3 regions of the Streptomyces sp. NPDC047002 genome follow, and region 1 is predicted to be linked to each of the others. Evidence: riboswitches for the same ligand, from Rfam matches in the RefSeq annotation. Region 1 holds a riboswitch; each other region holds the start of a gene.

Evidence for each region. Region 1 has a riboswitch for thiamine pyrophosphate ahead of thiO (glycine oxidase ThiO). Riboswitches for the same ligand answer to the same signal wherever they lie in the genome.
Region 2: it holds a riboswitch for thiamine pyrophosphate, as region 1 does, so the genes downstream of both, thiC (phosphomethylpyrimidine synthase ThiC) here and thiO (glycine oxidase ThiO) in region 1, are expected to answer to the same signal.
Region 3: it holds a riboswitch for thiamine pyrophosphate, as region 1 does, so the genes downstream of both, AB0910_RS28660 (cytosine permease) here and thiO (glycine oxidase ThiO) in region 1, are expected to answer to the same signal.

The regions. Positions count from the first base shown of each region.
Region 1 is NZ_JBEYWC010000038.1:55,482-65,842, forward strand. It holds gene AB0910_RS27315 (methyltransferase) at 1-680, opposite strand, end outside; gene AB0910_RS27320 (SAV_6107 family HEPN domain-containing protein) at 840-1,361, opposite strand; gene AB0910_RS27325 (FAD-dependent oxidoreductase) at 1,993-3,492, shown strand; gene AB0910_RS27330 (hypothetical protein) at 3,551-4,600, opposite strand; gene metF (methylenetetrahydrofolate reductase [NAD(P)H]) at 4,649-5,566, opposite strand; gene thiE (thiamine phosphate synthase) at 5,599-6,291, opposite strand; gene AB0910_RS27345 (Rv2175c family DNA-binding protein) at 6,443-6,808, opposite strand; gene AB0910_RS27350 (FAD-dependent oxidoreductase) at 6,958-8,160, opposite strand; TPP riboswitch at 8,230-8,342, shown strand; gene thiO (glycine oxidase ThiO) at 8,420-9,601, shown strand; gene thiS (sulfur carrier protein ThiS) at 9,598-9,825, shown strand; gene AB0910_RS27365 (thiazole synthase) at 9,831-10,361, shown strand, end outside.
Region 2 is NZ_JBEYWC010000013.1:142,938-153,298, reverse strand. It holds gene AB0910_RS15285 (cupin domain-containing protein) at 1-76, shown strand, start outside; gene AB0910_RS15280 (DUF5326 family protein) at 247-462, shown strand; gene AB0910_RS15275 (helix-turn-helix domain-containing protein) at 691-1,482, shown strand; gene AB0910_RS15270 (SsgA family sporulation/cell division regulator) at 1,581-2,006, shown strand; gene AB0910_RS15265 (YibE/F family protein) at 2,094-3,506, opposite strand; TPP riboswitch at 3,580-3,725, shown strand; gene thiC (phosphomethylpyrimidine synthase ThiC) at 3,719-5,470, shown strand; partial or broken gene AB0910_RS15255 (oxidoreductase) at 5,547-6,232, opposite strand; partial or broken gene AB0910_RS15250 (hypothetical protein) at 6,132-6,374, shown strand; gene AB0910_RS15245 (hypothetical protein) at 6,501-7,394, opposite strand; gene AB0910_RS15240 (metallophosphoesterase) at 7,641-8,783, opposite strand; gene AB0910_RS15235 (LacI family DNA-binding transcriptional regulator) at 9,120-10,241, opposite strand.
Region 3 is NZ_JBEYWC010000043.1:2,313-12,673, forward strand. It holds gene AB0910_RS28640 (alanine racemase) at 1-501, shown strand, start outside; gene AB0910_RS28645 (hypothetical protein) at 552-2,501, shown strand; gene AB0910_RS28650 (alpha/beta fold hydrolase) at 2,597-3,667, shown strand; gene AB0910_RS28655 (L-threonylcarbamoyladenylate synthase) at 3,691-4,311, opposite strand; TPP riboswitch at 4,698-4,792, shown strand; gene AB0910_RS28660 (cytosine permease) at 4,784-6,190, shown strand; gene AB0910_RS28665 (chitinase) at 6,238-7,170, opposite strand; gene AB0910_RS28670 (aromatic ring-hydroxylating dioxygenase subunit alpha) at 7,471-8,673, shown strand; gene AB0910_RS28675 (LLM class flavin-dependent oxidoreductase) at 8,793-9,812, shown strand; gene AB0910_RS28680 (chitinase) at 9,959-10,361, shown strand, end outside.

The sequences.
Region 1 (10,361 bases):
GGCTCGGTGTCCACGAGGCCCCCGGGGACGAGGTCGGCGAAGACCCTGACGCCGTGCACCGAGACGACCGCGAGGCCCGCCTCGCGCACGAGGCCGGCGAGCTGCTCGGCCGTGAACCTGCGGGGCACCGCGTCGCCCTGGCCCCAGCGCCCGTCCGGGTCGATCAGCGCCTGCCTGGCCTCGGCGAAGTGCCCGGCGAGCGCGCGGCCGAGCACGGCCCCGCCGAGCCCGGAGGCGAGCAGGCTGAGTGCGCCGCCGGGGCGCAGCGCCTCGACGGCCTTGCGGAGGCCGTCCGCCGGGTCGTCCGCGTACTCCAGGACGCCGTGGCACAGGACCGCGTCGAAGCCGCCGCGCGGGACCACGTCGAACAGGCCGTCGATGTCGCCCTGCACGCCGCGCACCCGGTCGGCGACCCCGGCCTCAGCCGCCCTGCGCTCCAGCGCGAACAGCGCGTTGGGGCTGGGGTCGACCACGGTCACCCGGTGGCCGAGACTCGCGACGGGCACCGCGAAGTTGCCGGTGCCGCCGCCGGTGTCGAGGACGTCGAGGGCGTCAGCCCCTGTGCTCTTGGCACGGCGGGCGAGGGCGTCGTCCAGAACCTCCCTGACCACGCCCGTGCGCAGGGGGCCGCGGCGGGACGACGGCGACTCGCCGCCGGCTGCGGGGGATGGTTCCGACACGGCAGTCGACTCCTCGGACGATGGCGGCACGGACGGGTGTGCGGCGCCCAGCCTATTGCTTCCGGCCACCCCCGCTGCCGCCTCCCCCGCCCCGCGCGCCCCCGCGGCACCGCACGTCACCCGGGCACACGGAGCGGGATACGGGGCGGCCGGGACCCGCTAAGGCGCCGCGCGGCGCGGGGTCGGCAGCACCGGCCGGCGCACGAGCAGGCGCTCGACGATCCTCAGGAACATCTCGGCGTCCCGCAGCAGGTCGTCGGCGTCGCGCCGGGTCGCGGCGCCCCTGATGCCGGCCTCGGCGCGGGCCCTGCGCTCGGCGCCGGCGGCGAACAGGGCGCTCCACTCGGTCAGCTCGGGGGCGATCTCCGGCAGCACCTCCCAGGCGCTGCGGATACGGCGGCGGCGCCTGGGCGTCGTCTCGGGGCGGCCGCGCGCCGCGAGGACGGCGGCCGCGGTGCGCAGGGCGGCGAGGTGGGCGACCGCGTAGCGCTCGTTGGGCGCGTCGAGGGCCGCGGCCTCGTCGAGCCCGGTGCGCGCCTGGGCGAGCAGGTCGAGCGCGGCGGGCGGGGCGCCGGCCCTGCGCAGCACGGGGTGGATGTCGGTGGGCGGGCCCGTGGTCGGCGAGGGGGCGGGGCCACCCGGCGGGAGCCGGCGTGCGGCGCCTGCGGAGGAGCTGGCCATGACGAACCTCCTGTCGAGTGCGACGGCACGGCGGCCGTCTGTGTCCCATGGTGCGGGCCACCACTGACAATCTGCTCCGACCTGGCCTTTTCACGCGGCACTTCACCCGCGGGAGTCCCTTCGGGTGATCGCGGCGCACGGGGAGGCGCGGCGGGGCCCGGGGCCCCGGCGCTGTCGGCGCCGGGGCCCCGGGCCCCGCTCTCCCCCGTACGGACGCGGCCCGCCGTGTCCCCCGTCGGCCCGCGTCCCCGTCCCCGCCCCGTTTCCCCGCTCCCCCGTTTCCCCCGTCCCCCGTTCTCGGTGCCCCCGGTGCTCCGCGGGCCCCTCCGGGCCTTCGGCGCTCCGGGGCAGGAGGGCCCGGTGTCCTCTCGGTCACCGGCCCCTCCGCTGTGCACCCCCGTTCGGAAGGGCCGCTTCACCGTTCCGCCGCCCCGTGCCGGCGGTGCCGGTTCCGTGCCCCTTCCGTACGCTCCACTCTTCCGTCGGCGGCGGCCGGGCCCATCCGCCCGCCTACTCATCTCACTGCCTGAGTACGGGTACTCAGGCAGTGAGCCTGAACGCCGGGCGGCGGCAGCGGCCCTGCTCATGGGGTGCGGCGGCGCTGCTGAGGGCTGCCGTTAGAGTCACCGGCATGGCACGGATTGCGGTGATCGGCGCCGGGATGGGCGCGATGGCGGCGGCCGCGAGGCTCGCCGTGGCGGGGCACCGGGTGACGGTGTACGAGCGCACGGCGGCGTACGGCGGCTCGGTGGGCGGGTTCGAGCGGGACGGCTTCGGCTTCGACACCGGCCCCGCCGTGCTGCACGTGCCCGCGGTCTACCGCGATCTGTTCGTGAAGACGGGCAAGGAGCCGCTGGAAGCGTGCGTGGAGCTGGTGCAGCCCGAGCACGACGCGCTCCATGTCTTCGCCGACGGGCGGCGGGCGCTGCTGCCGAACGCGTCGCGCGGCGGGGTGGCCGCCGCGCTCGACGGGGCGTTCGGCGCGGGGGCCGGCGCCCGCTGGGCGGACTTCCTTGGCCGCGCGGGCGAGACCTGGGCGCGCACCCGCCGCCCGCTCCTCGAGGAGCCGCTGCCCGCCGATCCCGCGCCGCTCGGCCGCGACCCGTACCCGGCGCTGCGGCGGCGCAGGCTGCTGCGCGGCGCCCGGCAGGCGGCGACGCTCGCCGAGGTCGGCGCGTGGGAGCTCGGGGTGCCCGGCCTCGCCGCGCTGCTCGACGGGTACGCGCTGGCGTACGGCCTCGACCCGCGCACGGCGCCCGCGAGCGCCTCGGTTCTGCCGTATCTGGAGCAGACGTTCGGCACCTGGTACGTGCGGGGCGGGCTGCGCCGGCTGGCGCGCGCCGTGTACGAGCGGTGCGTGGCGCGCGGCGTCGAGTTCGTCTTCGGCGCCGAGGTGGCGGCGGTCGTGGAGAAGGACGGCGCGGCGGCCGGTGTGGAGCTGGCCGACGGCACCTCGGCCGCGGCCGACGCCGTGGTCGCAGGGGTCGCCCCGGCCGCGCTCCCCGCGGCCCCCGGTCAGGAGGGCGAGGGCGCCACGGGGGCAGGCGACGTGGCGCCCGGCCGGTTCACGGTGCTGCTCGCGCTGCGGGGCGGGCGCCCCGCGGGGACGGCGCACCGCACGGTCGTGCACGCCCCCTCGGCCGCCGAGGAGGCGGCGGCGGTCTTCGGCGGCTCGCCGGCCGAGCGCCCCACCGTGACGGTGGTGCGCCCCGACGACCCCGCGGTCCGCCCCGACGCGGAGCACGAGGCGGTCGCGGTCACCGCGGTGGTCGCGCCGCACGGCCCCGTCGACTGGAGCGACCGGGCGCTGCGCGTGCGGTACGCGGACCTTCTGGTGGCCGCGGCGGCGGCCGCCGTACCGGAGTTGGCGCAGCGCACGCTGTGGCGCGAGGTGCGGACCCCTGCGGAGACGGAACGGGAGACGGGCGCGCGCGGCGGCGGCGTCCCCGCGCCCGCCCTGGCCGGCGCAGGCGGCCGGCTGCTGCACCCCGCCAACTCGGCGCGCCCGCGCGGGCTCTACCGGGCGGGCGGCTGGTCGCACCCCGGCGGCGGCCTGCCGCACGCAGGCATGTCGGGCGCGCTGGTGGCCGGACTCGTCGTGGAGGGGCCCGGGTTCCGCGGCTCGCAGTGAGCCGGCGCACCGGAGCGGGCCGGGCGCGGGGGGAGGGCGCCCGGCCGGTGGTGCGGGCTCAGTAGCGGTACGGGCCGCCGGGCTCCGGCTCGGGGCGGTGCGCCGAGGGGTCGTACGGGTAGCCGTCGGGGCCGTAGCCCTGCTCGTACCCCCCCTGCCCGTCCTGGGTGCTGTCGCGCTGCTGGGGGACCCAGACCCCGCCGGGCGGGGTGTCGACGGCGTAGGGGTCCTGGTACTGCTGCCGGCCGTAGCCGTCGGCGTAGTTCTCGTAGGAGCCGTAGGACGCGGGGTCGGCGTAGGGGGCGGTGTAGGTGTCGTAGCCGTCGTACTGGCCCTGGTACGCGGGCTGTTGGCCGCCGGGCTCCGTCTGGCCGCTCTGGTCGCCCTGGGCCTGGTCGCCGTAGCCGTACCCGTAGCCGTACTGCTGTTGCGGGTACCCGGCCTGGTCGGGCCGGTCCTGGTAGGTGCCGTACGCGTCGTTGACACCGTAGGCCGCGTATCCGGCGTGCGCCGCGGGCTGTTCGTAGCCGCCGTAGGCGTCGTAGTCGGCGGGGGCGTAGTCGGTGTGCCCGCCCTGGCTCTCGGCGGCGAACGCGGCGGTGCCGAGGCCCGAGGCGGTGTCGGCGGGGTCGCTGTGGACGCCGTACTGCGTGCCCGTGTCGTCGGGCAGCGGCTGCGGCGCGTAGACCGCCGTCTCGTCGGCGGCGCCCTGTCCCCCGTCCCCCGCGGTGAAGTCGCCCGGCACGGCGGCGACCATGGTCTGCTCCTGCGCCGGCTCCTGCTCGGGGGCGGCCTCCCGGGGCGGCGCCGCGTCGGCGCCCGCGGCGCCCTTGCGGCGCCTGCTGGTGCTCGGGCGCCCGCCGAGCGCCCAGCCCGTGGAGTAGCCCTTCCTGAACGACAGGGTCACATACGTCTGCCCGACGCCGAAGGCGATCGCCCCGCCGACGATCACCAGGATCGACGGCAGGACCACGCCGACGACGACCGTCAGGAAACCGGCGAAGGCGAGCAACCGCCAGCGCAGCCGCGCCTTGTACTGGAGCAGCACCTCGCCGAGGAGCCAGAGCGCGACCATGCCGAACGCGATGTAGAGGACCGCCCAGCCCATGTACGCCCCTCTCGTACGGCCGCCGCACCCGGTGGTGTGCGGCGCCGGTCAGGAATGCCCGTGCAGTCCGAGATTCTCGTGGATCTCAAGTGTCGCAGTGGAGTTGTTGAGCGTGATGAAGTGGAGGCCCGGCACCCCTTCCGCGAGGAGCCGCGCGCAGAACTCCGTCGCGAACTCGATGCCAATGGAGCGTACAGCCGCTGGATCCTCCTTGGCCGCGAGGATGCGGTCTTTGAGCCGGGCGGGCACCGCGGCGGTGCTCAGCGAGGGCAGCCGCTCCAGCTGCTTCACGCTCGTGACCGGCATGATCTCCGGGATGATCGGCGTCTCGCAGCCCGCGGCCGCGGCCCGGTCGCGCAGCGCGAGATAGCTCTCGGGCTCGAAGAACATCTGGGTGATCGCATAGTCGGCGCCCGCACGGCACTTGGCGGTGAAGTGGCGGATGTCGCTGTCCCAGTCGGGCGAGCGCGGGTGCATCTCGGGGAAGGCGGCCACGCCGACGCAGAAGTCCCCGGACTCCTTGATCAGCTCGACCAGTTCGACGGCGTACTCGACGCCCTCGGGGTGCCTGGTCCACTCCCCCATCGGGTCGCCGGGCGGATCGCCGCGCACCGCGAGGATGTTGCGGATGCCGGCGGCCGCGTACCTGCGGACCATGTGGCGCAGCTCGGCGACGGACTGGCCGACCGCCGTCAGGTGCGCGACGGGGGTGAGGGTGGTGTCGGCGGCGATCTGCTCGGTCGCCCTGACCGTGCCCGTACGGGTGGAGCCGCCGGCGCCGTACGTCACGGAGACGAAGCTCGGCGCGACGGCCTCCACGCGGCGCAGCGCGTTCCACAGGTTGCGCTCGCCCTTCGCCGTCCTCGGCGCCCAGAACTCGAAGGAGCGGCTGAGCCCGCCCTCGGCGAGCACGTCGCGGACGGTGCGCGCGTGCGGTATCCAGGTGGACGGGGTGCCGAGGGCCATACGGGCAGGTTAGCGACTTGCGGCGGGCCCCGTCACGCGGCGCCCGCGCCCCGGGCGGCAGCGGCGGCCGCCCGCTCCCTGACGCGGGAGGCGAGCGCGGCGCTCGCCGCGGCCGGGTCGTCCGCCTCGGTGACGGCCCGTACGACGACGATCCTGGTGGCCCCGGCGTCCAGCACCTCGTCGAGGTTGCCCTCGTCGATCCCGCCGATGGCGAACCAGGGGCGGTCGATGCCGTGCGCGGCGGTGTGGGCCGCCGTGTGCCGCACCAGGGCGAGGCCCGGCGCGTGCCGTCCCGGCTTGGTGGGGGTGGGCCAGCAGGGCCCCGTGCAGAAGTAGTCGACGCCGGGCTGGACGGCCGCGGCCTCCGCCTCGGCCTCGGCGTGCGTGGAGCGGCCGATCAGCGGCCGGTCGCCGAGGATGGCGCGGGCCGCGGGCACCGGCAGGTCGCCCTGGCCGAGGTGGAGCACGTCGGCGCCGGTCGCGTGCGCGACATCCGCGCGGTCGTTGACCGCGAGGAGTGCGCCGTGCCTGCGGCAGGCCTCGGCGAAGACCCGGAGGTGGTCGAGCTCCTCGGCCGCCTCAAGCGACTTGTCCCTGAGCTGGACGATGTCCACCCCCGAGGAGAGGACGGCGTCGAGGAAGGCGGGCAGGTCGCCCTGGCGCTTGCGGGCGTCGGTGCACAGGTAGACACGGGCGTCGGCGAGCGCGGCGCGGGCGGTGGACATCGGGTGTTCCCCCCTGGTACGTCCCCGGGGCGGCGGCGGCCGCCCCGGGGCATCGGTGTGCCGGCTGGCCCGGCCCTGCTGCTTCCCGTTCTCCTGCTGCACTGTCCGGCGTCCGCCGTCCCGCGCCCCGGGTGGGCGCGGGCGGCGGATGTCAGACGGCGAGCGCCTGCGCCCGGCGCTTCACCTCCGTGCCGCGGTTCTCGCCCAGGGCCTGCGCGGGCGTGCCCGGCAGGGTCGGGTCGGGCGTGAACAGCCACTCCAGCATCTCCTCGTCGGAGAAGCCGTCGTCCTTCAGGAGCGTCAGCGTGCCGACGAGCCCCTTGACGACCCTGTCGCCGTCGATGAAGGCGGCGGGGACCTGGAGTGTCCGGTTCTCACCGCGGCGCACGGCGATCAGCTGGCCTTCCTTCACCAGCTGGCGCACGCGCGTCACCTCGACGTCCAGCTTCTCCGCGATGTCGGGGAGGTGGAGCCACTCGGGGACGAGGGCATCGATCTTCGCGTCAATCTCGGTCACGGGGACAAGCCTGCCATCCCGGACTGACAGACGGTAGCGGTGGCGGTCCGAGCGGGGCACGCGGGCCGGCTCCGGGCGGGGCGCGAAGGGCCGGTTCCTGGCGGGGGACGCGGACCGGTTCCGGGCAGCCGCTGGTGCGCAGGCGCTCCCTAGCGCAGGGCGCGCTTCAGCGGTACGGACGGGTCGGCCGCGCGCTCCGGGTCGAGCAGAGCGCCCGCGTCGACGAGCTTGCGCCCCTGCGCCAGGTCGCGCGGCCTGCCCACGGCGAGCAGCGCGACGAGCGCGCCCTCGCGCAGCCACAGCGCCGACCAGGCGCTGCCCCGCGGGTCGCCGCGGGGCACGAGCAGGTCGGCGCCCGTGTGGTGGCCCGCGTACTGCACGAAGCGGCCGAACTGCTCGGACCAGAAGTACGGCACCGGGTCGTACGGCTCGGCCGCCGCGCCGGTGAGGTGGGCCGCGACGGTGCGCGGGCCCTGGAGCGCGTTGTCCCAGTGGTGCACGAGGAGCCGCTCGCCGTAGCGGGCCGAGGGGAAGGAGGCGCAGTCGCCGACCGCGTACACGCCGGGCAGGGAGGCGCGCAGCGACGCGTCGGCGCGCACCGCGCCCTCGGGGCCGAGCTCCACGCCGGAGCCGGCCAGCCACTCGGTCGCGGGGCGGGCGCCGATGCCGACGAGGACCGCGTCCGCGGCGATGGCCCGCCCGTCGGCGAGGTGGACCGCGCCCTCCTCGACGCGGTCCACGCCGACGCCGGTCAGCAGGGTGGTGCCGCTCTCCGCGTACCAGTCGGCCATCGGCACGGTGACCTCGGCCGGCAGCGCGTGCGCGAGGGGGCGTTCCGCGGCCTCGACGACGGTGACGGCGCATCCTGCGGCGCGCGCAGCCGTGGCGAACTCGGCGCCGATCCAGCCGGCGCCGACGATGGCGATGTCGCGCTGCGCCTGGAGGAGGGGCCGCAGCACCGCCACGTCGTCCAGCGTCCGCAGCACGTGCACGCCCGGCACGCCCGACGCGCCGGGCAGGGTGCGCGGCCTGGCGCCGCAGGCGAGGACCAGCGCGTCGTAGGGGACGGGACCCGCGGCGGTGTCCACCACGCGCTCGCCCGGCCGCAGCCCGGTCGCCTCCACGCCGAGCCGCAGCTCCACACCGAGCGCGTCGAAGTCGATGTCGAAGGCGGAGCCCTCGGCCTGGCCGAGGAGCACGGCCTTGGACAGCGGGGGCCTGTCGTAGGGCGGATGGGTCTCGGCACCGAGCACGGTGACGGGTCCTTCGTGGCCGCACTCGCGCAGCGCCACCGCGGTCTGCACGCCGGCCATGCCCGCGCCGACGATGACGACTCTCTGGTCCTCGCTCACGCGCTCACCATAGATCCCCGGGGCCCCGGGCCGTCTTACGGGACGGCGTGGCAGGGTCTACCCTGGCCCGGAAGACCTCGCGGGAGCCCGGGCGGACCGGGCTGAGAGGGAGGCTGGGCGGCCTCCGACCGTACGAACCTGATCCGGGTCATGCCGGCGAAGGGAGGGGCTGACGACCGTGCAGCCTTCCGACACACCCGACACAGCGCACCGGCGCACCGCGGCGCCCGCGGGCCGGGGCGGCGCCCGCGGCCACGACGTGCTCGTGGTCGGCGGCGGGATCATCGGGCTCGTCACCGCCTGGCGGGCCGCGCAGCGCGGTCTGCGCACCTGCGTGGTCGACCCGGAGCCCGGCGGCGGCGCCGCACAGGTCGCCGCGGGCATGCTGGCCGCCGTCACGGAGCTCCACTACGGCGAGGAGTCCCTGCTCGGGCTCAACATCGCGTCGGCGCGCGCCTATCCCGAGTTCGTGGCCGAGCTGGAGGAGGCGAGCGGCCGGGACACCGGCTACCGCGCCTGCGGGACGCTCGCCGTGGCGCTGGACAGCGACGACCGTGCGCACCTGCGGGAGCTGCACGCCTTCCAGCAGAAGTGCGGCCTGTCCTCCGAGTGGCTCGGCGGACGGGAGTGCCGCCGGCTCGAACCGATGCTCGCGCCCGGCGTCAGGGGCGGGCTGCGGGTCGACGGCGACCACCAGATAGACCCGCGCAGGCTGGCCGCCGCGCTGCTCGCCGCGTGCGAGCGCGCGGGCGTGGTCCTGCACAGGGGCTGGGCGCGGCGGCTGACCGTGCGCGGCGGGCGCGCCGTGGGCGTCGAGCCTGCGGAGGGGCCCGCGATCGCCGCGGGCCAGGTGGTGCTCGCCGGGGGCAGCCTGAGCGGCCGGCTCGACGGCGTGCCCCCCGAGGTGCTGCCGCCGGTGCGGCCGGTGAAGGGCCAGGTGCTGCGGCTTGCGGTGCCGCGGGCGTACGCGCCGTTCCTCTCGCGTACGGTGCGCGCGGTGGTGCGCGGCGCCGACGTGTACCTGGTCCCGCGGGAGAACGGCGAGCTGGTGGTGGGTGCGACCAGCGAGGAGCTGGGGTGGGACACCACGGTCACCGCCGGCGGGGTGTACGAGCTGCTGCGGGACGCGCACGAGCTGGTCCCCGGGATCACGGAGCTGCCGCTCACGGAGACGAGGGCGGGGCTGCGGCCCGGCTCGCCCGACAACGCGCCGCTGCTCGGCCCGACCGCGCTGCCAGGACTGCACCTGGCGACCGGGCACTTCCGCAACGGCGTGCTGCTGACGCCGGTCACGGGCGAGGCGCTGGCCTCGGCCCTGGCGACAGGTGAACTGACCGAGGTGGCAAGGCCGTTCGGGCCCGAGCGGTTCGCCGGCACGGCGGTCGGCGGGCCCGCAGAGGGCCGTACGGTACGAGTGGTACGAGAGGGGCGGTCGGCATGAGCGAGGGTACGGCGGGGCGCGTGGTGCGCGTGTCGGTGAACGGCACGCCGCGGGAGGTCGCGGTGGCGACGACGCTCGACGTGCTGGTGGCGTCGTTCACGGCGGCGGCGTCGGGCGTCGCAGCGGCGGTCAACGAGACGGTGGTGCCGCGCGGCAGCTGGCGGGACACCCCGCTCGGCGAGGGCGACCGGGTCGAGGTCCTCACCGCGGTGCAGGGCGGGTGACGGGCATGGCCGACGACGCGCTGACCATCGCCGGGGTCTCCTTCACGTCCCGGCTGATCATGGGCACGGGCGGGGCGCCCAGCCTCGACGTGCTCGAACGCTCGCTCGCCGCATCGGGCACCGAGCTGACGACGGTCGCCATGCGGCGGCTCGACCCCGGGGTGCAGGGCTCCGTGCTGTCGGTGCTCGACCGGCTCGGCATCAGGGCGCTGCCCAACACGGCGGGCTGCTTCACGGCGGGTGAGGCGGTGCTGACGGCCCGGCTCGCGCGCGAGGCGCTCGGCACCGACTGGGTGAAGCTGGAGGTGGTGGCGGACGAGCGGACGCTGCTGCCCGATCCCGTGGAGGTGCTCGACGCGGCGGAGACGCTGGTGGACGACGGCTTCACGGTGCTGCCTTTCACCAATGACGACCCGGTGCTCGCGCGGCGGCTCGAAGAGGTCGGCTGTGCGGCCGTGATGCCGCTCGGCTCCCCCATCGGTTCGGGTCTCGGCATCCGCAATCCGCACAACTTCCGGCTGATCGTGGAGCAGGCG
Region 2 (10,361 bases), on a different contig from region 1:
CGGGACCCCGCACAAGTTCCACCACATCACGGAGGACCTGCGGGTCATGGTGGTCTTCTCTCCGCCGGAGAGCTGAGGATCACCCCGAGCCGGGACTCAGGGTCGGATCAGGGGAGAGCGGGGGACGAGAGGCCCCCGTTGCGCCCCGCGGCCTTCTAGCATCGAAAGCGTCAACCGGACGCGGCGGCGGATGTCCGAGGCGCCGGGAGCGGAACCGGAGAGGTCCGGAGGAGTGAGGTAGAGGCGATGGCAAGGCAGGGGATTTTCGCGGGACTGCCCTGGTGGGTGAAGTGGGTCGCCATACCCTTGATCGTCCTCGTCGTGTTCGGCGGGCTGATCACCACCGTCGTGGGCTTCGTGATCGGACTGCTGTTCAAGGCGCTGATCCTGGTGGCCCTGGTCGGCGGACTCATCTTCCTCGTACGCAAGTTCATGTCATCGTCCTCGCGGGGAGACTGGTAGCCGCGGGGCCGCCGAGCGGCCAGGATGGCCGGTTAGCCCGCGCGGGGGAAAGCCGTACGGGAAACCATCCTTGGCCCTGGTGTGCCTTTAGAGTGACTGGTCTCTGCCGTACCCCTGTTGGTTTCCCGCGGGGCCGCGGCGGGTGCGCGGGGGCGGCCCCCGCGGGCGGGCTGCTGCCCGTCAGCACCCCTGGGGGGACGACCCATGGCCACAACACGATTTCCCGTCGTGAACGCCCCGGCTGCCGCGCGCGCCGGGGCGCCGACGCTGATCGGCTCCGTGCAGCGAGCCCTGCGCCTGCTGGAGGCGGTGGGCTCCCACCGTGGCGGCGCCTCGGCCAAACAGCTCGCCCGCGAGGCCGGGCTCCCCCTCGCCACCACGTACCACCTGCTGCGCACCCTCGCCCATGAGGGATACCTCCACCGGGAGAACGGCGTGTTCCGGCTGGGGGCCTCCGTGCCTCTCCTGGCCAGGGACGAGGCATTGCAGAATCGTCGCAGCAAGATCGTCGAGACGCTCCGGTCGCTCTGCGACCGCCTGGGCGCCCCGGTCTACTTCGCGGTCTACCGCGACGGCGAGATCGAACTCGTCTCGGTCGCCGACAGCCCGCAGACGCCGGCCGTCGAGGAATGGGTCGACTTCCGGACCACCGGCCACGCGCACGCGATCGGGCAGTGCCTGCTGAGCCAGCTCGACGCCGCCGCGCGCCGCGACCACCTGGACCGCCACCCCGTCTTCGCACTCACCGCGCACTCCGTGCGCAGCGAGGGGGCCCTGCTCACCCGCCTCGCGGCGCTCGACCGCACCGCCCGCGATCCGCTGCGGCCGGTGATCGAGCGTCAGGAGTACGTCCTCGGCACGGTCTGCGCCGCGCTGCCGATAACGGTCGGCGCCACCCCCGCCGCCATGGCCATTTCTGTGCCTCACGACAAGGAAGAACGGCTGCTGCCGACCGTCGAGCGGTTACGCAGAGAGATCAGCACGCTGCTGACCTCGGGAACCTTCTCTATCAGTATTTGAAAAATTACTCCTTGTAATCTGTTAGCGCTTCGAGGACGATTGCGTCAAGGGGGGCAAGGGGATCATTCCTAGCCGTATCTACTCCGGAGTGGTGCATGATGCGCGAATCGGTACAGGCCGAGGTCCAGATGAGCTTCCTCGTCTCCGAGGAGCTTGCCTTCCGGATTCCGGTGGAGCTCCATTACGAAACCGAGGATCCCTACGCGGTGCGCATGACGTTCCACCTGCCCGGGGACGCGCCCGTCACCTGGACCTTCGGCCGTGAGCTGCTGCTCGACGGAATCAACGTCCCGAGCGGGGACGGGGACGTGCACATCGCCCCGATCTCGCCCGAGGATCTCTCCGACGTTCACATCCGGCTCCAGGTCGGCGAGGACCACGCGCTGTTCCGAGTGAGCGCCGCGCCCCTCGTCGCCTTCCTGGACCGCACGGACAGACTCGTACCGCTCGGTCAGGAGCAGGCAGCCGAGGGGGCGCTGGAGAAGGAGCTCGGGCGGATCCTGGCCGAGGAGAACGCGGGCTGAGGCGCCGTCCGGGACGCGGTCGGCGCCGGACCACACGCCCGGGCGCCCGGCCTGCGCACCCCTCCGTGCCGGCCGGTGGTGCGCCGGTCAGTGCTTGCGGCGGTGGCCCGCGGGACGCTGGGGCGCCGGGAGGGCGCCGCTCTGCCGGGGCACGCCGCCCGGACCTGCCGCGGGCAGGGAAGGGTCCGAGCGGTCGGCGGCGACCACCAGCGCGGCCAGCACCGTGGTCACCGGCACGGACGCCACCAGGCCGATGGAGCCCACCAGCGTCCTGACGATCTCCTCCGCGACCAACTCGCTGTTGGCCACCGTTCCCATCCCCGAGTCCGCGATCGAGAACAGCAGCAGGAGCGGCAGCGCGGCGCCCGCGTACGCCAGGACCAGGGTGTTCACCACGGACGCGATATGGTCCCGGCCGATCCGGATGCCCGCCCGGTACAGGGCGCGCGCCCCCATCGACGGGTCGGCCTGGTGGAGTTCCCACACGGCGGACGTCTGGGTGACCGTCACATCGTCCAGAACCCCGAGCGATCCGATGATCACGCCCGCCAGCAGCAGGCCGCTCATGTCGATCCCCGGATACAGGCCGTGGATCAGCCCGGTGCTCTCGTCGGTGTTCCCCGTCAGGCTCGTCCAGCGGATGAACACCAGCCCCAGCGCGCCCGTGACCAGGAGCGAGACCAGCGTGCCCAGCACCGCGACGGAGGTCCTTGCGGTCAGCCCGTGGCACAGGTAGAGCGCGATCAGCATGATCGCTCCGGCCCCGATCACCGCCACCAGCAGCGGGTTCGCCCCCTGGAGTACGGCAGGCAGGACGAACAGCGTCAACACGCCGAAGGACACCGCGAGCGCCACCAGCGCCGTGACGCCCCGCATCCGGCCCACGACGACCACCGCCAGCGCGAAGATCCCGGCGAGCAGGTAGAGCGGGAACGTGCGGTCCACGTCCGTGACGGAGTACTGGAGGTCGTGCGGGGCCTTGGGCGCGTACGCCAGCACCACCCGTTGTTTCACGTGAAACTGCCGGGGCGCGTCCGGCTGGACCACCTCGTCGAACTGCCGGCCCTTGTCCTTGCCGGTCTCCACCACCACGGTCGCCTTCTTGCAGCCGCCGCCGGCCGACTGCCCGGAGGGCGCCGACGGCGCCGAACTCCCCGCTCCCGCACCGGCGGACGAGCGGTCGCCCGACGAGGGGAGCTGCGCGGCGTGCACGTCCGCGCAGTCCATCGCCGCGATCCGGGTCACCAGGCCCTGCTGGGTCTGCTGGTCGAAGCCCACCCCTGACCTGTGGTGGGCGGGCGCGCCGCCCGGCCACAGGACGGCGAGCCCCACCACGACCGCCGCGGCGAACGGGATCAGCACCGCGGCGATCACCGTGCGCAGATGCCGGGAGACCGGCGCGGCCGGGCCGTGGTGGTGGGTGTGTCCGCCGCCGGGCCCGGGGCCTTCGCCGCCGGGCCGCGCGGACGGGTGCTCGGGCGGCTGCTGAGGTCGGGTCACAGGGCAGATCATGCCAACAGCGGGCCGAGGCCCTCTGGTCTTCGCGCGGGACGAGGCGTTAGCGTGGTCGCGCATTTGCACACGCGGGAGCTCGGAGCACCGGGCTGAGAGGGCGCTGACGTGCGGTGACGTGGGGAGAACCCCCGCACCCCTGCGCTGCGCCGACCGCTGAACCTGTTACCGGGTAATGCCGGCGTAGGGAGTTTGGTCTCATGACCGTTCAGGAAACAGACACGTCTGCCATCGGCTGGCACAAGGGGTACCTCCAGGGCTCGCGCCCCGACCTCCGGGTGCCGGTGCGGCGGGTGCACCTCACCAACGGGCAGGACGTGACGCTGTACGACACGTCGGGTCCGTACACCGATTCCGGGATCGAGACGGACGTGCGGCGCGGTCTCGCGCCGCTCAGGGAGAACTGGATCATCGCGCGCGGCGACACCGAGGAGTACGCGGGGCGGCCCGTGCGCCCCGAGGACGACGGCCTCAAGCACACCGCGCCGCGCGGCGGGCTGCGCAACCTCGACGCGGTCTTCCCCGGCCGCCCGCGGCAGCCGCGGCGCGGCAGGCCGGGACACGCGATCACGCAGCTCGCGTACGCGCGGCGCGGCGACATCACCCCGGAGATGGAGTACGTGGCCCTCCGGGAGAACGTCTCACCCGAGACGGTCCGCGAGGAGATCGCGGCGGGCCGGGCGGTGCTGCCGGCCAACGTCAACCACCCGGAGACCGAGCCGATGATCATCGGTAAGAAGTTCCTGGTGAAGGTCAACGCGAACATCGGCAACTCGGCCGTCACCTCCTCCATCGAGGAGGAGGTGGACAAGATGACCTGGGCGACCCGGTGGGGCGCCGACACGGTCATGGACCTCTCGACCGGCCGCAACATTCACACCACCCGCGAGTGGGTGCTGCGCAACTCCCCCGTACCGATCGGCACCGTGCCGCTCTACCAGGCGCTGGAGAAGGTCGACGGCAGGGCGGAGGAGCTGAGCTGGGAGATCTACCGGGACACCGTCGTCGAACAGGCCGAGCAGGGCGTCGACTACATGACCGTCCACGCCGGTGTGCTGCTGCGGTACGTGCCGCTGACCGCCCGCCGCAAGACGGGCATCGTCTCGCGCGGCGGCTCGATCATGGCGGCCTGGTGCCTGGCGCACCACCGGGAGTCGTTCCTGTACGAGCACTTCGAGGAGCTGTGCGAGATCCTCGCCGCGTACGACGTGACGTACTCGCTGGGCGACGGGCTGCGGCCCGGCTCCATCGCGGACGCCAACGACGAGGCGCAGTTCGCCGAGTTGCGCACCCTCGGCGAGCTCAACACCATCGCCAAGCGGCACGGCGTGCAGACGATGATCGAGGGCCCGGGCCATGTGCCCATGCACAAGATCAAGGAGAACATCGACCTCCAGCAGGAGGTCTGCGAGGAGGCGCCGTTCTACACGCTCGGCCCGCTGACCACGGACGTCGCCCCCGCGTACGACCACATCACCTCGGGCATCGGCGCCGCGATGATCGCGTGGTGGGGCACGGCGATGCTCTGCTACGTCACGCCGAAGGAGCACCTGGGCCTGCCGGACCGCGACGACGTGAAGACCGGCGTCATCACGTACAAGATCGCGGCCCACGCGGCCGACCTGGCCAAGGGCCATCCGGGGGCGCAGGAGTGGGACGACGCACTGTCGGACGCGCGGTTCGAGTTCCGCTGGGAGGACCAGTTCAACCTGGCGATGGACCCGGACACGGCACGCGCGTTCCATGACGAGACGCTGCCCGCCGAACCGGCGAAGACGGCCCACTTCTGCTCGATGTGCGGGCCGAAGTTCTGCTCGATGAAGATCTCCCAGGACATCAGGCGCCAACACGGCGGCGAGCTGGGGGCGTCGGAGATCGAGGAGGGCATGGCGGAGAAGTCCCGCGAGTTCGCGGCCGCCGGCAACCGGGTCTACCTGCCGCTGGCCGACTGACCTGCCCTGTCCCGGCGCGCTCCCCGGCCCCGCGCGGGCCGGGGAGCGCGCCGCTCCCGCGCGGGGATGTCCCCGCTCACTGCGCCATGAGCTTCTCCGACTCCTCCCACAGCTCCCCGGCCGCCGTCGGGTCGACGGCGTACGCCGCGACACCGGGCGCGTCCATCCACGCGGGTGCGGCCTCGGGGTCGTGCACCGCGGCCTCCTGGCAGTTCTCGAAGGAGCGGCCGCCGACGCCCTCGACGAGCGGGGATCCTGCCAGCAGAGTTGGCCGTGATGCCGTCGGCCGCCCAGCGGCGGGACGCCTCGACCGCGAACAGCACGTTCGCCGTCTTCGACTGCCCGTACGCCACCCATGCGTCGTAAGGGCGGCGCCGGAAGTGCAGGTCGTCGACGACGGGCGAGCGCAGGTGCCCGCTCGAGCTGACGGAGACGATCCGGGCGCCGCCGTCGCCCCCCCCCGCGGCGGCGAGCGCACCGTGCAGGTGGCCAGGCGGAAGTGCCCCAGGTGGCTGGTGGCGAAAGCGGCTCGACCCGGGCGGTTTCCCTGCCAGTGGTCCTCGCGATGTCCGCGGCGGTGCGCCGGCCCGCCTTTGGATCCCGGACGGCGAGGGGCACCTCGGCGCCGGCCGCCGCCAGGGCGCGGGCCGTCTCCACGCCCATGGCGGAGGCACCGCCCGTGACGACGGCACGGCGGCCGGACAGGTCCACCCCGGCGAGGACGTCCGCGGCGGTCGCCTCGCGGGTGAAGGGGGTGGTCATGCGCAGCGAGGAAGTCCGCTCCCTGTGGGCGCGGCACGACGTGCGCCCGCGCACCAGCGGCACGGCCCTGCTGCACCATCCGCAGGTCGGCGACCTGCACCTGCGCTACGAGAAGCTCGCCGTGACCGGGGCCGAAGGGCAGCTGCTCGTGGTCTTCCACGCGGAGCCGGGAAGCCCCTCGGCCGACGCGCTGACCCTCCTGGCGCAGCTCGCCCGGGCTGAGCCGCGGGCACCCCTGCGCGTCCGCGTGGGGCACGCGCCTCGGCCCTTACTCCGGCTGGTGCTCGGGGCCTCCGTAGTCCGGGCTGCTGAAGTCGGGGCTGGCGTACCGGGGGCGGCTGCCGCCGGCCGTGCCGTCGCCGGGGCTGGAGAAGTCCGGCCTGCTGTAGCCGATCTTCGGCAGTTGGTGGTCCCGCGTCGGCGCTGACGGCCGCTCCCGGGCCGCGCGGTCCTGCGCTGAGCCGTACTGCGGCCCGCCGTCGCGGGTCTCGGCCTCCTCGGCCTGCCGCAGCGTCCGCCGGAGGTACGGCACGATCCCGCGCTCCAGCAGGGCCTCGCGCCACTCCTCCCGCGCCTGCGCCACCTCGTCGAGCGCGCCCGCGCCGGTGGAGCGGATCTGCGTCGAGCCGTTGCGCAGCGCCGTCACCAGCAGGCCGACGCCCGCCGCCAGCATGCCGAGCGCCATGACGGAGGCGAAGAACCAGCCGAAGGCGATCAGCGCGTCGGCCAGGGGCCTGGTGGCGCCGACCGCCCTGAGCAGGTAGCCGGCGAGCAGGAAGATGACCGCGGCGATCGCGGCGAGCACCGGGACGAGCACGGCGGCGATCGCGGCGACGCCCGCGCCCGTCGCCGCCGGATCGCCGAGCACGGACGTGCCGGGCAGGCGCGGCACCGGCGCGGAGGACGGCGGCGCGGGGACGGGGGAGGCCGCACGCGGGGCGCGCCGCTCGGCGCGCAGCTCCCGGTAGCGCTCGTACTCGGGCGCGGCGGCCTGCGCGATCAGCGACTGGGCATCCAGCGCCATCCCGCGCAGCTGGCGCGCCGTCAGGTGCCGTCCCACAGCGGCGAGATCGGGCCGGTCCCGCGCGGCGCGCAGCGCCTCGTCAAGGGTCCGCTCGAAGTCCGCGCGGTCCTCGCCCAACAGATGCGGAGCGCTGTTCATGGTGCATCCCCCGATGCTCCGTAGGGCCGGTCCACCCGGCTGAGAGCGGGCGGTGGGCAGAAACGGAGGAGAGTCTGCTACGGATACGCCGATGGTAGAGCGGTTCAGGCCCCCTGTGACAGGGACTTTCGCGAAATCGCCCGCCCGTCGGCCGATTCGGCGGCACCACCGACGCAGGACGGATGTCGCTCCTGCGCCCGGCCGCGGGCCGCCCGGCACCGCGGCGCGCCGGGCGCTCCTCTCCGTTCAGTCGTGCAGCGGGAGCTGGACGACCAGCAGCTTTCCGGCCATCGTGACGCCGCCGTCCATCGCGACGGCCAGCCCGTCCGCGTAGACGTGCGGGCCCTCCACTACGGGTCCCGAGCGCCCGCCCTCGTCGTCGGGGTCCTCGGTCCCGACCTCGCCGAGCAGGTAGGGGATGGGGCTGTGGCCGTGCACGATGCGGCTGCCGCCGTACGAGGAGAGCAGTTCGCGCACGGCGTCGGGGCCGTCGTCGCGGAAGGCGAACCGCCTGGTCAGCTTGCGGAAGAGGTCCCAGCACTCGTCGGCGTCGTTGCGGGTGAGGATCTGGTGGACGGTGTCGTTGACGTCGTCGATCGTCGTCCCGTAGTCCAGGTACGCCGTGGTGTCGGAGTGCATGAGCAGGTGCCCGTCCTCCTCGGCCACCGCGTCGAGGCGGGACATCCACTGGAGGTGGACGTCCTGGAGGCGCTCCATGTCGGACTGCTGCCCGCCGTTGAGCAGCCAGGCGGCGTGGAACGTCGCCGTGCCCGCACCGGAGTTGATGGGCGTGGGGCCGAACCGCTTGGCGCCGAGCAGCAGCAGCTCGTGGTTGCCCATGAGCGCCTTGCAGTAACCGCCGGCGGCCGCGGCTTCGGCGGACAGCCGCATCACCAGGTCGATCACGCCGACGCCGTCGGGGCCCCGGTCGGTGAAGTCGCCGAGGAACCACAGGCGTGCGGTGCCCGCCGACCAGTGGCCCTCGCCGTCCACGAGCCCCTGCTCGGCGAGCGCGGCGAGCAGCTCGTCCAGATAGCCGTGGACGTCGCCGACCACGTAGAGCGGGCCGAGCGCCGGCTCGGCCGCCCGGTCCTCGGCGACCTGCATGCGGACGGTGGGCGCGGGCGCCTCGTCGTCGCCGAGTACCGGCAGGTCGCGCTCGGTCGGCGTGTAGTCGTCCGGCAGCTCGGTGTCGGGGACCGCGTTGCCCGGGTGCGCGGGCGCGACCGGCTGTCCGTTCTCCAGACGCGGCTGCGCCGCCTGGGGCGGGACCTGTGGCGCGGCCGGCGCCTCGCCCTGCACGGGAACCTGCTGTGCGTAGGGCGGCACGCGGAAGTCGCGCAACGTCGCCGTACGCACCACGGGTTCCTCGTCGGCCCCCTGTGTCATCGACCCCTCCACCACCGTCGCGCCGCCGTACACCGCCGGGTCCTGACCTGCCGGACGGGGATCTGCCCACCTGAGAGAGGGAGGGACCCGCGGTGTCGTGCGCCCATCATAGGAATGCAGCTCCTCCTGTGTGACGCACCAGGGGTGGTGAATCCGAACCTGATGCCCGCCGACCGGCTCTTTTCGCGCTGATCGCCCCGAAAGAGGTGGTCTGGACCTGTGCTCAGGGGCGGGGAGGAGCGGCCCCTGGCTCAGGACCGCGGCACGGAAGCCCGGCCTCCGCGCCGCCCGGCCGTCCGTGCGCGGGCGCGGCGGCCGGGCGCGTCGGCGCGCGGGTCAGGGGCGGTCGCTCGACGGGGAGCGGGGCGCGCTGACCGTCCTGCGCGGCGGGCGCCGCTGCGACGACGTCCGCACGATCAGCTCGGTCGGTATCACCCGTTCGAGGGGCCCGTCCGCCGCGACGCCCTCGATGGCGTCGATCAGGAGCTGTACGACCGCGGTGCCGATGCGGCGCGGCTTGAGCGAGAGCGTGGTGATCGGCGGCTCGGTCGCCGCGTACACGGTCGACTCGCTGCAGCAGACGAGGAGCAGGTCCTCGGGCACGCGCAGGCCGTAGCGGCGGGCGGCGGCGAGCAGGTCGGTGCCGTTGGGGTCGAACAGGCCGTAGACGGCGTCGGGGCGGTCAGGGCGCGCCAGCAGCCGGTCCGCCGCGACGGCGCCGGCGCAGGGGTCGTGCGCGGGGTACGCCTCGTAGACCGGGTCCTGGCCGACGCGTTCGCACCAGCGCAGGTAGGCGCTGGTGGACAGGCGTGTGTAGGTGTCCGTGGTGGTGCCGGTGAGCAGTCCGATGCGGCGCGCGCCCGCCTCGGCCATGTGGTCGAGCAGGTCGAGTACGGCGGCCTCGTGGTCGTTGTCCACCCAGGCGGTGACCGGCAGCGTGCCCGCGGGCCGGCCGTCGGAGACGACGGGCAGCCCCTGGCGCACCAGCTCCGTGACGACGGGGTCGTGGTCGGAAGGGTCGACGACGACGGTGCCGTCGAGGGCGACGTTGGACCAGACGTCGTGCTGGGAGGTGGCGGGCAGGATCACCAGGGCGTAGCCGCGGGCGAGCGCGGCCGAGGTCGCGGCACGCGCCATCTCGGCGAAGTACGCGAACTCGGTGAAGGTGAAAGGTTCATCCCCGTACGTGGTGACCGTGAGCCCGATCAGCCCGGACTTGCCGGTGCGGAGGGTTCTGGCGGCCGCCGACGGGCGGTAGCCGAGGCGCTCCGCGACCTCGCGGACATGGCGTCGCGTGGCATCGGGTAACCGCCCCTTGCCGTTGAGCGCGTCGGAGACGGTCGTGATGGAGACACCGGCCGCGGCGGCTACGTCACGGATACCGGCCCTACCGCCTTGCCGGCCTCCCCTGCGCGTTGTGTCCGTCCGGCTCACCTGGTGTTTCCCTGCTGCTGTCATGGCGAGCCGATAGTAGGGCGCGGGCAGGTGGTTGGGCGTGTCGCAAATGCACCACTTGGCAGGCACGTTTCTGCATGATCATTTAGCTCTAATGCCTTGATAAGTAAAGGGAGTTACGGG
Region 3 (10,361 bases), on a different contig from region 1:
GTCGGGGAGGTCGAGGCGCACTTCGGGCGGGCCGGGCGTCCGGCGCCGCGGGTGCTGCTCGAACCCGGACGGGCCATGACCGCCGACACCCAGCTGCTGCTGTGCCGGGTCGCCAGCCTGAACGCGGCGGGCCCGGGGCCCGCGCACGCGATCCTGGACGCCGGGGAGAACATCGCGCACATCCTGCACCGCGAGTACCACGAGATCTTCCACACCGGGCGGTGGGGGCAGGGGCCCGCTCTCCCCTATGTGCTCGACGGGCCCACCTGCAGTCCGATGGACCGCCTGCGCGACGCCGTCGAACTGCCCCTGCTGCGGGTCGGCGACACGCTGGCGGTCATGGACGCGGGGGCCTATCTGGTTCCCTTCTCCAACTCCTTCTGCTTTCCGCAGCCCGGCATCGTCCTCCTCGATGGGGGCCGCGAAACGCTGATCAGGCGCCCGGAGACCTACGAGGACATGATCGCCAGGGACCTCGCCGCGGCGGGAGGAACCCTGTGAGCACGGTCCCGGTGTCCGCGTGTACGCCGCCGTCCGGGGAGCTTGTCCGCGTGCTGGACGGGGGCGGTCTGCGGCTGTCGCTCGGGCGCGCGGAGGTGTCGTATCCGGGGGCGGGAGAGCCGGCGCGGGTCGTGGTGGGCGGGCGGGAGGTGCCCGTGGTGGGCGCGCTGCCGGCCGGTGACGGCGCGGTGCCGGTGGTACGCACGGGCGGCGGCACGGTGTCCGCGCTGCCCGCGGGTGACGGTGTGTTCGCGCTGGCCGCCGGGGCTGACGGGGTGGTGGTGTCGGACCGTGCGGCCCGGCTGGCGCTGCTGGTGCCGCGTCACTGCCCGCCCGCGGGGCCCGCGCGGCCGCTGGTCTGGGCGGCCGGGGCAGATCCGCGCCGTGCGGGGTGCTTCCGGGTCACCGTCCACGGTGCGGACGGAACGGCGGGCGCGCCGGACGCGGTGCCCGCGGGCGTGCTGTACGTGGCACAGGCCTTCGGCCATACGACCGGCTGGGTGCCCGCGGTGCACGCCGCCCTCACCGCGCTCCCCCGCCCGCTCGGTTTCACGGCCGCTGTCCCCCGGCGGGAGGACGCACTCCACGCGCAGCGCACGTCCGGGAGTCCCGAACGGCTCCGTGTCGTACCGCTGCGCTACGACGACTCCGCGACGGCGACGATCACCCCCGACGACGTGGCCAATCCGTCGCGTCCCTGGCTCCTCAACCGTGAGGCGGCGCTGTTGTGGGTCGCGGACAACCTGCCGCTCGCCCGGGTCGCCCTGGGGGCTGCCGCCATCGTCAACGACTGCCGGCCCGAGACCTGGATGCTGCACCAACTCGCCGAGTACACACAGGGCAGGGCCGTCGCTCTGCACACCGTGCGGTATGCGTTCGAGGAGTTCCCCCAGCTGCGCCAGCTGGCCGCGCGGGCGGAGGTGTCGCGGCCCCGGGGGCCGGTGGCCGAGGTGTTGGAGGCGTCTGCCGCTGCCCTCCACACGCGGCGGGAGCTGCTGGACGCCCTGCGCGCTTCGGGGACCGACCTGCGGCGCACCCCCTCGGCCGACTTCGAGGGCGCGAGCCGGGACATCATGGCCCGGGTGCCGGCGGACGGCACGATCTGGTACCAGGCGGTCGACTGGCGCGAGCGGCTCGCACTGGAGTCCGGCGCACTGCCCTATGTGGTGGTCCCGCCGCTCGGGCGGGCCAGCGCGCTGCCTCCCGACGAGGCCGCTCGGGTGGCCGGGAGCGTTCTGGCCCGGCGGTGGCCCGCACTGCGCTCGGTGTTCTCCGAGCTGGACGACCGGAGCGTGGCGCTCGTGTCCCAGGGCAACGGCTTCTCGGCGCACAGCCGCAGGCACTGGGCGGGCGTGCTGGCGCTCGCGGCGCGGGTACCGCAGACGCACTTCCTCCTCGCGGGCGGGAGCCGCGAGGACCGGGCGTGGCTCGCGGGCGAGTTGGCGGCCGGGCCACGCGCGAACGTCACACTGCTGGGCTGGGTCAACGAGCACTGGACCACGCTGCTGCGGGCCCTGCGGGCGAAGCCGCGGACGGTCTTCCTCTGCCGTCCCGGCCTCAGCAGCATCGGCGCTGCGCTGGCCAACGGCGTGCCGCCGCTGCTCATGCCGCCGGACCCGCTGGTCGGGCCGGACGGCGGAACGGACCCGGTGACCGCCGAGGTGGCCATGGAACGTGCCCTCTACGCCTTCCAGTTGGAGCGCCTGTACGCGGACAGGTGTGCCCGGCACACGGATTCGCCGCTGCCGGTCCTGGTGGACACCCTCGGCGGCGATACGGAGCGTGCCGCCGCCGCACTGCGGCGGGCATTGGAGCCGGACGTGCAGCTGCGCCGGCTGGCGGCGATCGACGGATACTGCCGCTGGTCCCGTGTGGCGGACCTCATCGCCGGCACGCTCGCCCGTGAGGCCGCGGCAGGCCCGCTGACGGCGCTGGAGAAGCGCCGGGTGCGGGACCGTGAACTCCTGCCCGTACAACCGCCGTCGGAGGTGCGGTCATGATGCCGGCACCGGCGGGCGGGGGCTGTCCGCCACCCGGGAGCCTGGGCCGGCCCTCCGCGGTGCGCGTACGCGACGACGACGCGCCCCGGTGTCCCGTGGGTCCCCGCGACATCTTCGAGCTGGGTCTGTGGCAGATCTGGTCGGATCTGCTGCGGACGGAGGACTTCGGGGTGCGGGACGACTTCTTCGCCCTGGGCGGCGACCGCGAGGCGGCCCGGCGCGTTCTCGCTTCGGCGGCCGCGCGGTTCGCGGTGCCCGCCCCGGCGTACGAGGTGTTTCGCGCGGAGCCGACCGTCGAGGCGCTCGGCTGCCGCCTGCGCGCGCCTTCGCGCCGCCTCTGCGAGGAGCCGGTGGTGACACTGCAGCCGCACGGGACGAAGCGGCCGTTCTTCTTCCTGCCCAACGGCGAGGGCAATGTGTACTACTTCCACGCGCTCGCCCGCCACCTGGGACGGGAGCGGCCCTTCCACGCCCTGCAGACCCGGGGGCTGCACGGTGCCCATCCGCCCTTCGACCGGGTGGAGGACATGGCGGCCGACCACCTCGCGTCGCTGCGCGCCGTGCAGCCCCGCGGCCCCTATCTCCTGGGCGGCCACTGTGTCGGCGCCATGGTCGCCCTGGAGATGGCCCTCCAACTGCAGCGCGGCGGGGAGCGCGTGGTGCTGCTCGCCGCCGTCGACGCGCTGGCGCCCGCCCCCTTCTTCCGGGACGAGATCACCGACATCATCCAGGATCCGTTCGAGGGGCTCGTCTTCTTCGGCCGCGGCTTCGCTTCCTGGTTCGGCCAGGGCATCCCGCTCGCGCGCGAGACGCTCCTCGCGGTGCCGCCGCGGCTGCGGTCCGGGTTCGTCACCCGACTCGCCAGGGAGCGCGGCATGTTCACCCCGGACGAACCCGGCCACCGGGTCGGCCGCATCGCCGATCTCGCCGCCCGCATCTGCCGCAGCCGGTACACGCCCCGGGGCCTGCACACCGGTTCCGTCGCGTTCTTCCGCGCAAGGGACTCCGTGCTGTGCGAGACCGCAACGGGCGGTTGGGGGGACGTCGCGACGCTTCCCCCGCGGGCCCTTGAGCTCCCGGGCGACCACGTCACCCTCCTCATCGAGCCGCACGCCAGGGAGCTCGCCCGCAGGCTGCGGGAGGCGATCGCGGAGGCCGAGGCGTAGCGGGCACTGCGGGTGCCGCGGGGTCACTCGAAAGGGGCCGGGTCGCCCGCTCCGTGGCGTACGACGGCCGGGGCGCCCTCGGAGAAGTCGACGACCGTGGTGGGTTCCGTACCGCAGTCGCCCGCGTCGAGGACGATGTCGACGGCGTGGTCGAGGCGGTCCTTGATCTCCCAGCCCTGGGTCATCGGCTCCTCCTCGCCCGGCAGCAGCAGGGTGCTGGACAGCAGCGGTTCGCCGAGCTCGGCGAGGAGTGCCTGGGCGACGGGGTGGTCGGGGATGCGGACCCCGACGGTGCGCTTCTTGGGGTGCAGGAGGCGGCGCGGGACCTCCTTGGTCGCGGGGAGGATGAAGGTGTAGCGGCCGGGGGTCGCCGCCTTGACCGCGCGGAAGACGTCGTTGTCGATCCGTACGAACTGGCCGAGCTGGGCGAAGTTCTGGCACACCAGAGTGAAGTGGTGCCGGTCGTCGAGCGCCCTGATCGAGCGGATGCGGTCGATGCCCTCGCGGCTGCCCGGGCGACTGCCCAGCGCGTAGCAGGAGTCCGTGGGGTACGCCACGAGGGCGCCGGAGCGGAGGCTGTCGGCGACGCTGCCGATGATGCGCCGCTGGGGGTTTTGCGGGTGCACGTCGAAGTACCTGGCCATGTGCCCACCCTAGGCCGGTCCGTGGGCGACGCGGGGTGCGCCCTCTTCGAGGGTCTGGGTGCCGCGGAATTTGTTGAGGTCGGTCGCGGTGAAGCGTGACGTCGATGACGACCGGCCGTGCGGCGGGCCGCTCGGAGTGGCGCGGCCGGGCTCCGGGTCGCGGCTGCCGAGGTGGACGGTGGCCTTCGGCGACGGGGCTGCGGGCGGTCTCGTGGCCGAGGCCCTTGTGGTTCGCCGAACTGTGGGGTGCGGGTGCCGTGAGGGGGCACGAGGTGTCGCGCAAGGCGGCGCGCCTCGTCCTGCTCGGGGAGGCGCTGTGCGCGGGCGGTGAGCCGTGGGGAAGGGCCGGTTGTCTGGTGCGGCGTGCGGGGCGTTAGGGTGGCACTCCACCGGACACGGGGTGCCCTGCAGCGGGGCTGAGATCACACCCGTCGAACCTGACCCAGCTCGTACTGGCGGAGGGATGTCTCCCATGGCGCGTTCACGTGTGTTCCTGTCCGAGCGGGCGGCCGGGGGCCCCGGGTCCTTCGGCGGGCGTATGCCGTCGGCGGCGGGCGATCTGCGGATCGAGACGCGGGGCATCGCGCCGGTGCCCGAGGAGAACAGGTACGGCAGCGCTTCCCGGCTTTTCAGTGTGTGGTTCGCGCCGAACCTGACGATGACGGGCGTGTTCACCGGGACCCTCGGTGCGGTGCTGGGGCTCGACTTCGCCTCCGCTCTGGTGGCGGTGGTCGTCGGGACGGTGCTCGGGGCGGTGCCCGTCGCGGCGCTCGGCATCTGGGGCAGCAGGACGGGGGCGGGCCAACTGCCGCTCGCGCGGCTGGCCTTCGGCAGGGCGGTAGTGGTGCCGGGGGTGTTGCAGTGGCTGTCGTCGGTGGCGTGGGACGCGCTGGTCGGCCTGTTCGGCGGGGACGCGCTGGCGCGGTTGTGCGGCTGGCCGTTCTGGCTGGGGGTGCTGGTGATGATGGCGGGGCAGGGCCTCGTCGGGGCGCTGGGGTACGAGGCGATCCACCGGCTCCAGAAGGTGATGACGCTGGCGCTCGCCGCGGCGTTCGCGCTGCTGGCCGTGGAACTGCTCGGCGGGGTGCACCCGGCGGCGGTCTCGCACGTGCACGGCGCCGACAGGTTCGGCGCGTTCGTGCTGACGAGCACGGTCGCGCTGAGCCTTTCGCTGTCGTGGGCGCCGTACGCGAGCGACTTCAGCCGCTATCTGCCGCGGGAGACGTCCCGCGTGCGGATGTTCTGGTACACGCTGCTCGGGGTGAGCGTGTCGTTCACCGCGGTGCAGGCGCTGGGGCTGTGGGGCGCTTCGGTGTTCACGGACCAGACGGCGGGCGGGGTGGACCGGCTGCTGGGGGGCGGAGCGCTGGGGGCGTTCGGGCTGCTTGCGGTGGCGTGTGCGGCGCTGTGCAGCAACGCGATGAACGACTACAGCGGTTCGCTGGCCCTCCAGACGGCGGGGGTGCGCCTCGCGCGACCGGTGGCGGCGCTGCTCGCGGCGGCTCTCGGGTTCCCGCTGGTGCTGTGGATGCACGCGGCGGACACGGCGGCCCGGTTCCAGAACGTGCTGCTGTTCGTGGGGTACTGGATCCCGGGGTTCGTCGCGGTGGTGTCGGTGGACTGGTGGGCGCGGGCGCGGGCCCGCGGGGGTGCGCCGCTCGACCTGGGGACGGAGGAGACGGTGCGGGTGCCGTGGTGGCCCGCGGCGGTGGCGTTCGCCGCGGGGTTCTGCGCCGCGGTGCCGTTCATGAACACGTCGGTGTACGAGGGCCCTGTGGCGCGGGCCCTGCACGGAGCGGACCTGGCGTACTACGCGGCGTTCGCGGCGGCGCTCGCGGTGTACGCACCGCTGCGGCTGCGGCGCGCCGCCCGTGGCTGACGCGCCGCAGCGCCCCGGGCGGGTGTCCGCCCCGGGCGGGTGTCCCGTCAGATCTTGTTGAAGATCTTCGAGTAGGCGTAGCCCGTGGGCTTGTCGTACTGGTCGACCTCCCAGAACGACAGTTCCTGGACGCCCTTGTCGGCTGCGAAGGCTTCGAGGGTGGCGGCGTCGGACTGGCTGAAGTTCTCGTCGTCGTCGTTCTGGCCCGCGATGGGCGTCAGGCCCATGCGGGCCCAGTTGTCGGCGGCCGAGCCGCCGTAGAGGGAGCCGAGCTGTCCGACGGTGGCGTTGGCGCCGGACTCGGCGTCCTGGAGGGCGTTCTCACCGTCGCCGAAGTCCATGGTCATGATGTTGACCAGGGTGGTCTTGACGCCCGCCGACTGGGCTCCGGAGAGCATGCCGGTGACGTCGGACGGGAGGCCGTCGGGGTCGACCGCGACGGTCCAGGAGATCTGTACGCCGGGGTTCTGCTGCTGGAGGGCGGCGAGCGCCTGGTCGCGGCGCTGGTTGGCGGCGCTGTCGCCGAGTGCGCCGCCCTCGATGTCGAAGTCGAGGCGAGTGGCGCCGTAGGTGTCGACGACGTTCTGGTAGGCGGCGGTGAGGTCGGAGACCGAGGTGCAGGTCTGGGCGAGCTCCTTGCTGCCCGCGCCACCGAAGGAGAGGGCGACGTCGCCGCCGGAGGAGCGCAGCGCGTTGATCTCGGCGGTGTGGGCGCCGACCGGGTCGCCGCCGTCCTCCCAGTTGAGGGTGCAGCCGGACTGGGAGGTGAGGAAGGCGAGCGTGTAGTGGTCGACGCCTGACGCCTGGTGGTCGGCCGCCATGTCCTTGACGGTGTTGTCGTCGACCTGGAGGTAGGGGGCGGCGTACTGGGCGGGGAAGGAGGCCGCTGCGGCGTGGGCGGTGGGGGCGGCCACGAGGAGGGCGGCGGGGCAGAGGGCGGCGCCGAGCGCGAGGAGGGGGCGGCGGTGGGGTGCGGGCATGACGGCCTTTCGCAGCGTGGGGGGGATGTTAGGAAGGTTTCCTAACCGCTTGGCCCAGGATGCTCCGCTGAGGGACGCGCTCATGTCAAGACTCCCGTCCCACGGGTGGGTAAAGGAACCACCCGCACGGCGGCGTCACCCGCGAGGACGCTCCCGGATCGTGCCGGGCCCGGCCCGGTGGGAGGGTCGGGCGGGGAGAAGCAGGCCGGTGCGCGCGGGCGCCCGGGGCCGCCACGGCCGGTGCGCCGCTCCGTTTGGAGCCGGCCGCTCCCCCACCGACGAACCGCAAGGGAGAAGCGCATGACCGGGACACAGCAGGCGGGCCGGGCCGCGGCCCAGCCGTCCGCAGCCCGCGGCGGACGGCGGACGCGGGCCGCGCGGACCGGCGGGGACCTGCGGCGGATCGGCATCGCGCCCGACTTCTGGTACCCGGTGGCGACCTCACGCAGCGTGCGGCGCGGCCGGGCGCACGCCGCGTCCTTCGCGGGCGAGCGGATCGCGCTGTACCGGGGCGGCAGCGGCAGTGTGTACGCGCTGGAGGACCGGTGCGCGCACCGCCAAGTCCCGCTGAGCATGGGCGTGGTGGAGGGCGAGGTGCTGCGTTGCTGCTACCACGCCTGGGCGTACAGGGGAAACGGCCGCATCTCGCAGATCCCCTACCTGCCGAAGGGCGTCAAGGACGTGCCGCGCGGTGTGCGGGCGTACCCCGCGAAGGAGCGCTACGGGCTGGTGTGGGTCTTCCCGGGCGACCCGGAGAAGGCGGCGAGGGCCCCGCTGCCCGACCTGCCGCAGTTCGCCTCGCCGCGGCACCGCACGATGACCTTCTCGCGCACGGTGCGCTGCCACTACTCGTTCATGCACGAGAACCTGCTCGACATGAACCACCAGTTCCTGCACCGCAGCGTGCTGGGACGCATCCAGCCGACGCTGCTCGGCCACGAGAGCGGGGCCGACTTCGTCGAGGCCCGGTACCTGTTCACCCCGGCCGGGGGCCGCAAGGACCGCGGCGCCGGGCTGCTGTCGGCCGAGGGCATCGGCGGATCCTCGTCGCCCGACGTGATCACGATCCGTACGCAGTACCCCTACCAGACGCTCCAGGCGGTGCCGGAGAAGGCCGACCTGCCCGCGTTCTCGCTCTGGGTGGCGTACGTGCCCGAGGACGCGGAGCAGCGCACCAACCACGCGTACGGCCTGCTGATGATCGAGAAGCCGCGGGTGCCGGGGGCGCTGCACGCCGCCTGGCCGCTGATCCGCCGGTTCACCGAGCGGGTGTTCGCGCAGGACCGGATGGCGGTCGAGGCCGAGCAGAGGGCGTGGGACGAGCAGGGCGGGGACTGGAACCAGGAGGTCTTCCCGCTGATCAAGGACGTGCGCGGGGTGCTGCGCGCGAACGGCGTGCCGATCGAGCCGGGGGCCGCTGTGCACGGTGCGTCGTCGCTGCCCTGCGCGGACGCCGGGGACCGGGCGTGCGCGCCCGCCGCGGTCCGGCACCGCGGGCAGTGAGCCCGGCCCCTTCCCAGGTCACGGGGTGGAGGGCGGCCGCGGGGCGGCGTACGGCACCTGGCAGAATCACGGCCAGCACAGGTGTACGGCGAACACGCCGCTGACATGTGGAGGCCCCCGTGCCACAGACCTCGCGTCCGCTGCGGAAGCTTGGGTTCCTGACCATCGGCCTGTTCGACGGGGCCGAGCCCCGCGCCGGGCACGAGTCGACGCTCGGTGTGATCGAGCTGGGCGAGCGTCTCGGCTTCGACAGCGCGTGGGTGCGCCACCGGCACCTCCAGTACGGCATCTCGTCGCCCGTGGCCGTGCTCGCCGCGGCCACGCAGCGCACGTCGAGAATCGAACTGGGCACCGCCGTCATCCCGTTGGGCTGGGAGAACCCACTGCGGCTCGCGGAGGACCTGGCGACCGTGGACATCCTGTCGGGCGGCCGGCTCAACCCGGGGGTGAGCGTCGGCCCGCCCATGCACTTCGACCGCGTGCGGCACGCGCTGTACCCGGACACGGCAGAGGCCGAGGACTTCGGCTACGGCCGGGTGCGGCGCTTGCTCGGCCTGGTGCGCGGCGAGCGGGTGACCGACTTCCGCGGCACGGAGGGGTTCGAGTCGTACTCGGACCGCGTGGAGCCGCACTCCCCCGGGCTCGGGCGGCGCATGTGGTACGGCGGTGCGAGCCTGCGCTCCGCCCGGTGGGCCGGCGAGCAGGGCATGAACTTTCTGACGAGCAGCGTCGTACGGGCCGAGGAGTCCGCGGACTTCGCGGCGATCCAGCTCTCCCACGTGCGGGAGTTCCGCGCGCACCACCCGCAGGGCGAGCGGGCGCGGGTCTCGCAGGGTCTTGTCGTGGTGCCCACCGACTCGGCGAGCCCCGGGCAGCGCGCCAGGTACGAGGCGTACGCGCGGGAGCGGCTGCCGCGGACCGCGGCCCCGCAGGGGCCCGCCCGCATGCTGTTCGCGCCCGACCTGGTGGGCACGTCGGAGCAGATCGCCGAACGGCTCCACGCGCAGCCCGCGTTCCGCGAGGTCGACGAGGTGGCGTTCGCGCTGCCCTTCACCTTCGAGCACGAGGACTACGTGCAGATCCTCACCGACATCGCCACCCGGCTCGGGCCCGCGCTCGGCTGGTCCCCGGCCGCCTGAGGCGGGCCGGGCACCGCGGGCGGGCGGCCCCGGGCGGGGAGTCGGGCGGCCCGGTCGCGATGCGGGCTCTTGACAGGGGGCCCAGGAGGGCGATTAATGGTCCAGACCATTGACCCTTCCGGTCCCTTATGAAGGGAGAACGGTCCATGCCAGGACCCGTTCGCAGACCCGCCCGCACTCTTCTCGCCGCCCTCGCCACCGGTGCCGCCGCGCTCGGTCTCGCGGTGACCGGCGCCGGCACCGCCCAGGCGGCCACGACCCTGCCCACGCACGTGTTCGCGCCGTACTTCGAGGCGTACACCGGCGACAGCCCTGCGCAGCTCGCCGCGCAGTCCGGCAACAAGTACCTGACGATGGCGTTCCTCCAGACCGCGTCCGCCGGCTCCTGCACGCCGTACTGGAACGGCGACAGCGGCATGCCGGTCGCCCAGTCGGCCTTCGGCTCCGACATCGACACGATCCAGGCGGGCGGCGGCGACGTCATCCCGTCCTTCGGCGGCTACGCGGCGGACAACGGCGGCACCGAGATCGCCGACAGCTGCACCGACG